2 regions of the Paenibacillus litoralis genome follow, and region 2 is predicted to be linked to the other one. Evidence: predicted binding sites of a transcription regulator. Region 2 holds the regulator's gene; the other holds the start of a gene.
What was found. The regulator CtsR, encoded in region 2, represses protease genes until heat stress. The targets are predictions, from matches to a motif close to ATGGTCAATAAAGGTCAAACA.
Positions count from the first base shown of each region.

Region 1 (3,601 bases), 630 kb from region 2:
AAACGGCGTTCGAAACGATCGCGGCGATGGACGGCGACAGGCTGATGGTCAAGCTAAGCTGGTTCGCCGACTTTATCGGAGCGAAGCAGGAAATCGATCCGGTCAGCAAGCAAATCAAGCTGGTTTACGTCCAGCAGCCGGACGATCTGTACAACGAGGGCAGTGACACGAATTCGCCGGTTGCCAAGTTTACGTTCGGCAAAGCCTCTTACCGGCTGGGCGAGCCGATCAAATATGTGGATTTGAGCTATGACCCGGATGCGGAAGGGATTGCGAAATACGACTGGAAAGGCAAGAAAGATGCGTTCTTCTCGCCGGGGAAATACCCGATTACCCTCAAGGTAACGGACTCCAAAGGTCATGTAAGCAAAGAATATACCCGCTATATTACAATCGATAACATTCCGTATTTGGATGAGTTTTCTTATAAAATGTACAATTCCGAACCGGGCACTAGGATCAGCCTGAAGGACAGTAGCGGAAAAGTGGACTGGAGCCTGATTTGGGCGAAGTTTCAAAACCTCCCGATCGTACCGACCAAGGTAACGGAAGACCGCTCCCGCACTCTGATCGTAAGCGATAGCCCGGAGACGTTTACGGAGAAGGGCATCCTGTACCGCGAGAAAGTGAACGGCAAAGCGCGGCTGTACGCCGACCATGTGAACGGGACGACGGAAAACATCCAGTTCGTCATCATGGCCAAAAACGTATCGGGCAAATCGGTAACGGTCAAAACGACGAATAAGGGCGAAGTGTATCCGTCGATTTACGCCAACCTGATCGGACATGAGGCTTCCGTCGATTTTATGCTGAACGATCCGGTCGACAAAGGACCTCTCGTCATCCCGCCGGGACAAAGCTATGTATACTCCATGATGCCGGACTTCTATCCGGGACAGGGCGTCAATCTGTTCTATGACATCGAATCGGACGGCGAAGTGGAATTTTCGTTCGTGGTCATGTCGAAGGTATCGACCCCTTCCGAAGCGGCGCTCTCGCTGCTGAAGGAGCTCGACTTCAACGGTCACGTTCGCGGGACTTTCCCGGTAGCGGAGAAGACTTGGAATCTTGATCTAAGCAGCTTCAAGACGACTTCCCGGATCACGGTAGGCGACGGCGAGGTTGACCCGTTCGATAAGGGCTATGACAGGCAGCGCAAGCAAGCTGTACTCAATGAGGGCAACTACGGGATGATGTACAAAATTCATGCCGATAAGCCTCGCAAAATGGCCATTCTGCTGTTCTCGAAAGGCGGACCGTTCAAGGGGCCGTTCAAAATCAACGGCGAATTCGTGATGGCGCCGCCGTCGGGCGTCATTCAAGCGTTCGAGGAAGTCCAAATGCTTGCGCGTACGACGGGCGAAGAGGAGTCGCTGGACATCGAGTTTACGCCGCCGGCCGGCTCGGCGTTCCCGATCGATATTGTGTTCTATCCGCTTGAGGATTTGAAGTAGGGGAGAAGGCCGCTGAGGCTTAACAAAAAGTGGAGCAGCATCATGCACAGGGAAGGGGGATATACCTCCAGGCCACTCTTGAAATCGTGAAATTTGTGATTGTATTATGTTGTAATTTCACGATTTCAAAGGCGGCACGTAAACTCTTACGGCATATCCCCCTTCCCTTTTGCGCTCTGCTCCAGTTGGACTGTCAAGCCTCAGCGGCCTTTGGAGTAGAAAAAAAATAGCCCTCGTTACGCAGCCTGATGGCAGGCCGCGTAACGAGGGCTACTTGGTTGTGCGGGTTAGACGGATGTGATGACTTTGTCGACGATGCCGTATTCTTGGGCTTCGGCGGCGCTCATGAAATAATCGCGGTCGGTGTCTTTCTCGATGCGGCTAAGCGGCTGGCCGGTACGCTCGGCCAGGATGCCGTTCAAATGATCGCGCATTTTGATGATGCGCTTAGCGCGGATCTCGATATCGCTCGCTTGCCCTTCGGCACCGCCGAGCGGCTGATGAATCATGACTTCGCTGTTCGGCAGCGCGTAACGCTTGCCTTTGGCGCCCGCGGTCAACAGGAACGCGCCCATCGATGCGGCCATGCCTACGCAGATCGTCGAAACGTCCGGTTTAATGAATTGCATCGTATCGTAAATCGCCATCCCGGCCGTAATCGAACCGCCTGGGCTGTTGATGTAAATGCTGATGTCTTTGTCCGAATCTTGCGCGGCCAGAAACAGCAGCTGGGCAATGATCGCATTGCTCACTACATCGTTAATCGGGCTCCCGAGGAAAATGATGCGGTCCTTCAGCAGGCGGGAATAAATATCGTAGCCGCGCTCGCCGCGACCGTCCTGTTCAACTACCATTGGGATAAAACTCATCGGTGACATCCTCCTTGTAAGTTCGGATACGATCATCATAGCGGAAATTTTCGAAAAGGTCAAGAAAGGTCAAATTATTGAAATTAAAAAACCAGCAATTCGCTGGCTATCGTCAAAATTGTGGGTTTAGCATGCAAGGTTGTTATGGCGCACCCGCGAGGAATCGAACCTCGATCTCAGGCTCCGGAGGCCTACGTCATATCCATTGGACCACGGGTGCACATGCATATCGGCTTGTTTTGAGCAAGCAAGAGTTATTATAGGATAATCGGAGGCAAAAAGCAAGCTTCTTTTAAAATGTCAGAAAGTTTATCCTCCGCTGATTGTTCCATTTCTCGGTAAACGCGCCGTCAAAAGACGGTGAAGCCGTTTATCCTTGGCCGGCACGATTCCTTACGCATGCGGCGAAAGCGCAAACCGGATCGGCCTTCGCTTTCGCCCGCCTAACGGTACTCCTGCTATCCTTGGGAGCGTGCATACACTTGTGCACTTGGCACGATCCTAAGCGGCTCCCGAAGGGCGTCCAGCTTCTCTTGCCCGGTAATAAGCCCGAGCTCGACCATTCGCTCGAGAACAAGCTTTTGCCGCTCTAGCGCCTTATCCGGAAACTTCACCGGCGAGTAATACTCCGGCGCTTTCGGAAGAGCGGCAAGGATGGCTGCTTCATGCAAACCGATTGTCGGCTTGCCGGCGTCTCCGGCAGCACGAATCGTTTTGCCGAAATAATAGTCTGCCGCGTTGTCCAACCCGTAGATGCCGTGTCCGAAGTATATCGAACCGAGATACAGCTCCAGGAGCTGCTCTTTCGTATACTGACGCTCCAGGCTGACGGCGATGGCGATTTCCTTCAGCTTGCGGCTGTACGTTTTGTCCTGCGTCAGGAACAGATTGCGCGCGAGCTGCATCGTAATGGTGCTCCCGCCTTGCGCTTTGCCGCCTTCCCTCAGATCGACCCAAAGGGCGCGTGCTAACGAACGGAAATCTACGCCTTCATGGGACTGGAAGCGATGGTCCTCGACGGCCACGAACGCATTGGCGATATACGCGGGCATTTCCGTTATAGGAACAGTCCGGCTTCCGTCGTTTGCGGCCGAAGAAAGCGCGGGCAGCTTTTTATCGCCTATCAGCATTTGTCCGGCTGCAAGCAAACCGGCCCAGCCTGCTGCAAACAGAAAGGCGGCGGCCAGAAGGAGAAGCGTCAGCCTTTTAAGGAAGAGGAACGGCCGGTTATTCTTTTTCTTGGGGACGGCAGGACGGGTGTGGGCGTGTCCCGCCTTT
Region 1 is NZ_CP176395.1:352,507-356,107, forward strand. Features, by position in the region: gene ACKGJP_RS01560 (copper amine oxidase N-terminal domain-containing protein) at 1-1,454, shown strand, start outside; gene clpP (ATP-dependent Clp endopeptidase proteolytic subunit ClpP) at 1,742-2,323, opposite strand; tRNA gene ACKGJP_RS01570 (tRNA-Arg) at 2,469-2,543, opposite strand; gene ACKGJP_RS01575 (transglycosylase domain-containing protein) at 2,782-3,601, opposite strand, start outside.
Region 1: clpP (ATP-dependent Clp endopeptidase proteolytic subunit ClpP) is a predicted target of CtsR. The motif match lies at 2,379-2,399, and genes of this name have one in related genera.

Region 2 (3,601 bases):
TCCCAGCGCAATAAGCGCCTTGGCGGCAATGCCTTCGCCTTCCCGGATCAAGCCAAGCAAAATGTGCTCGGTTCCGATATTATTATGGCCGAGTCGTACCGCTTCTTCTTGGGCAAGGGCCAACACTTTCTGCGCTCTTTCCGTAAATCTGCCAAACATCATGCTTCGCACCTCCGTTTACGTTATACGTGGGTTAATAAGCCAGCCTGCCTCTTCATGAGAACGTCTAGGAGCTCTGTCTGGCAAGCTGCCGACGAATCAATTCGGCTCTTCGAATATCTCTTTCTTCAGGCGTAAGCTTTTTTCCTGCATATTGCTGTAAAAAACCTGGCTGCGTCATGACCAGCAGCTCGTTTAAGGCTTGAGCCGATCCATTCTTCAGTATGCCGAGATCGAGCCCGAGTCTAACGTCCGATAGCCGCTGTGCCGCCTCCTTGGAGTCCATAATCATGGCATGGGTTAAAATGCCGTAGGAACGGTAAACTCTGTCCGCAAGCCGTTGCCCGGATTCCGACAGAAGCTTGCTCCGAGCCGCGCGTTCGTGCTCGATGATTTGCCTTACGACGCTGTGCAGGTTTTCGATAATTTCTTCTTCAGACTGACCCAGCGTAATCTGATTCGAAATTTGAAACAAATTGCCGATCGCTTCGCTGCCTTCTCCGTAAAGACCTCTCACGGCAAGCCCCACCTGGGTGACGGCCGATAAAATGCGATTAATTTGCTGGGTAACGACCAAAGCAGGCAAATGAATCATGACCGATGCCCGTATCCCCGTTCCGACATTCGTCGGACAGCTAGTTAAATAACCGCGGTTTTCGTCGAACGCATATCCCCACTGGGTTTCAAACACGTCATCGATCTGATTCGCGAACTCCCACGCTTCCTGGATTTGAAATCCGGCACGCAGGCATTGAATACGCAAATGATCTTCTTCGTTGATCATAATGCTAATCGATTCGTTCCCGCTCAGCATCACGGCGCCGTTCCGGGATTCGTTAGCGAGCGCTGGGCTGATCAAATGCTTCTCGACGAGCACCTTCTTCTCGACTTCGTTCACATCCGAAAGAGGAATGAACGTAAAATCGTCAATCGCTTGCAAATCTTTGCTATTTGCTACGCATTCCGCTTGATCGAGCACTTCCTGGGACTGTTGGTTCGTCGCTAACATCGGAAACGGATAGCTTTGCAAATTGCGAGCGATCCGAACCCGGCTGCTGATAACGATATCGCCATCCGGCCCTCCGCTTCTCATCCAGTCACTTGATGCCTCGTTGACAAAGCGCTCCAGCGCCATCTCGATCGCCTCCTTTACAAGCCTGCCAGCTTCTTCTCTAGATCGCGAATTTGGTCTCGAACGCCCGCCGCGTTCTCGAACTCCTCCCGCTCGATGTGCTCGGAGAGCTCACGCTTCAGCTGCTCGAGCTCCCTTTTATATTTTATGAGGCCACCGGTACGTTTGGGTACTTTTCCAACGTGAACCGTATTGCCGTGTACGCGTTTAAACAGCGGATCCAGCCGATCCCCGAAATGCCGATAGCAAGAACTGCAGCCAAAACGCCCGAGTTTGCTGAACTGGGTATAGGTTAGCCCGCATTGCTCGCAGCGCAGCGTCTGCATTTTAGCTCCGATTGACCCGGTTGTAGGACCGAATTCAAGCAGCCCCGAAAGCAGGTTATGAATCGAAAAGCCGCCCGCCGTTCCAGGAATCAGCTCGCCCTTCTCGCGCGCGCATGATTCGCAAATATGGAATTCGGTTTTCTCGCCATTGACGATCTTCGTAAAATGAAGCGTCGCCGGCTTCTTCCCGCATTCCTGACAATTCATACGATCAGCCTCCTATCTGATAAAGCCGATGATTGCACAGCTTGCCTCGCCGTCTTACTCATGAGTACCTCTCAATATCCTTCCTCATGACGCTTAACGTATGCGGTGTTAGCGGCTAAGCAGAGCAATCAGCATCGCTTTCAAAATCGTGGCGCGAATTTCGTCCCGGAATGGCAATTTAAAAACGAGAACCTCTCTTGAGATTGCCGCATTAAACAAATTGGCTTCCCGGTTTGTGATGAATCCGCCTTCCAGCAGCTGATAAATCAACCCTTCTGCAGTCGTCTGATCTATGTGATTGCCGACTGTACGCGAAATATGATCCAAAATGGTTCCTTGGGAGCTGAGCTCGACTTTCTGAATGCGAACGTAACCGCCGCCTCCGCGCTTGCTCTCTACAAGGTAGCCTTTCTCGATCGTAAAGCGTGTGCTGATCACATAATTAATTTGCGAAGGGACGCATTGAAAGCGTTCGGCCAAATCATTTCTTTGGATTTCAATGACGCCATTCGGACTTTGCAGTAACGTTTGCTTCAAGTAATGTTCGATAATCTCCGAAACATTGCGCATTCACTATCCTCCTAAGAAGTAAGTTGACTTTGACTTTCTTTGACTTTAACTTTATTATAACACTTTTTTCCCGTTTGCCAAGAGGGTACCGGTATTTATTGTTGACGTTTCCTTATTTCCTTATACGGCATCCTTGCCCACCTTCAAATGGCCTACCCCGTAACTGAGAGCGTCTGTAAACGACTCTTGAACACTCTTCACCGGCTTTCTTCGCAACAAAAAAAGCAGCACCTTCACTGGATAACCAGTGAAGGTGCTGCGAGCTGCTTGGCAACGTCCTACTCTCCCAGATCCCTGCGGATCAAGTACAATCGGCGCTGGAGGGCTTAACGGTCGTGTTCGGGATGGGTACGCGTGGTTCCCCTCCGCCATCGTCACCAAACATGTTGCCCATATACAGGGGGTTTACTCCCTGAAAACTAGATGCGAAGTTCTGCATTCATCCTTGTTCCTTCGTAGTCCTTACACCTGTCGATGTAAAGATGTTGGATAAGCCCTCGACCGATTAGTATTCGTCAGCTGCATGCATTGCTGCACTTCCACCTCGAACCTATCTACCTCGTCGTCTTCAAGGGGTCTTACATACTGGGAAATCTCATCTTGAGGGGGGCTTCACGCTTAGATGCTTTCAGCGCTTATCCCGTCCGTACTTGGCTACCCAGCGATGCTCCTGGCGGAACAACTGGTACACCAGCGGTACGTCCATCCCGGTCCTCTCGTACTAAGGACAGCTCCTCTCAAATTTCCTGCGCCCGCGACAGATAGGGACCGAACTGTCTCACGACGTTCTGAACCCAGCTCGCGTACCGCTTTAATGGGCGAACAGCCCAACCCTTGGGACCTACTTCAGCCCCAGGATGCGATGAGCCGACATCGAGGTGCCAAACCTCCCCGTCGATGTGGACTCTTGGGGGAGATAAGCCTGTTATCCCCAGGGTAGCTTTTATCCGTTGAGCGATGGCCCTTCCATTCGGTACCACCGGATCACTAAGCCCGACTTTCGTCCCTGCTCGACTTGTCTGTCTCGCAGTCAAGCTCCCTTATGCCTTTGCACTCTTCGAATGATTTCCAACCATTCTGAGGGAACCTTGGGGCGCCTCCGTTACGCTTTAGGAGGCGACCGCCCCAGTCAAACTGCCCGCCTGACACGGTCCCTCTCCCGGATCACGGGAGTAGGTTAGAACCTAGATACGATCAGGGTGGTATC
Region 2 is NZ_CP176395.1:8,464,499-8,468,099, forward strand. Features, by position in the region: gene clpC (ATP-dependent protease ATP-binding subunit ClpC) at 1-162, opposite strand, end outside; gene ACKGJP_RS35705 (protein arginine kinase) at 227-1,294, opposite strand; gene ACKGJP_RS35710 (UvrB/UvrC motif-containing protein) at 1,309-1,824, opposite strand; gene ACKGJP_RS35715 (CtsR family transcriptional regulator) at 1,933-2,394, opposite strand; rRNA gene rrf (5S ribosomal RNA) at 2,660-2,776, opposite strand; rRNA gene ACKGJP_RS35725 (23S ribosomal RNA) at 2,880-3,601, opposite strand, start outside.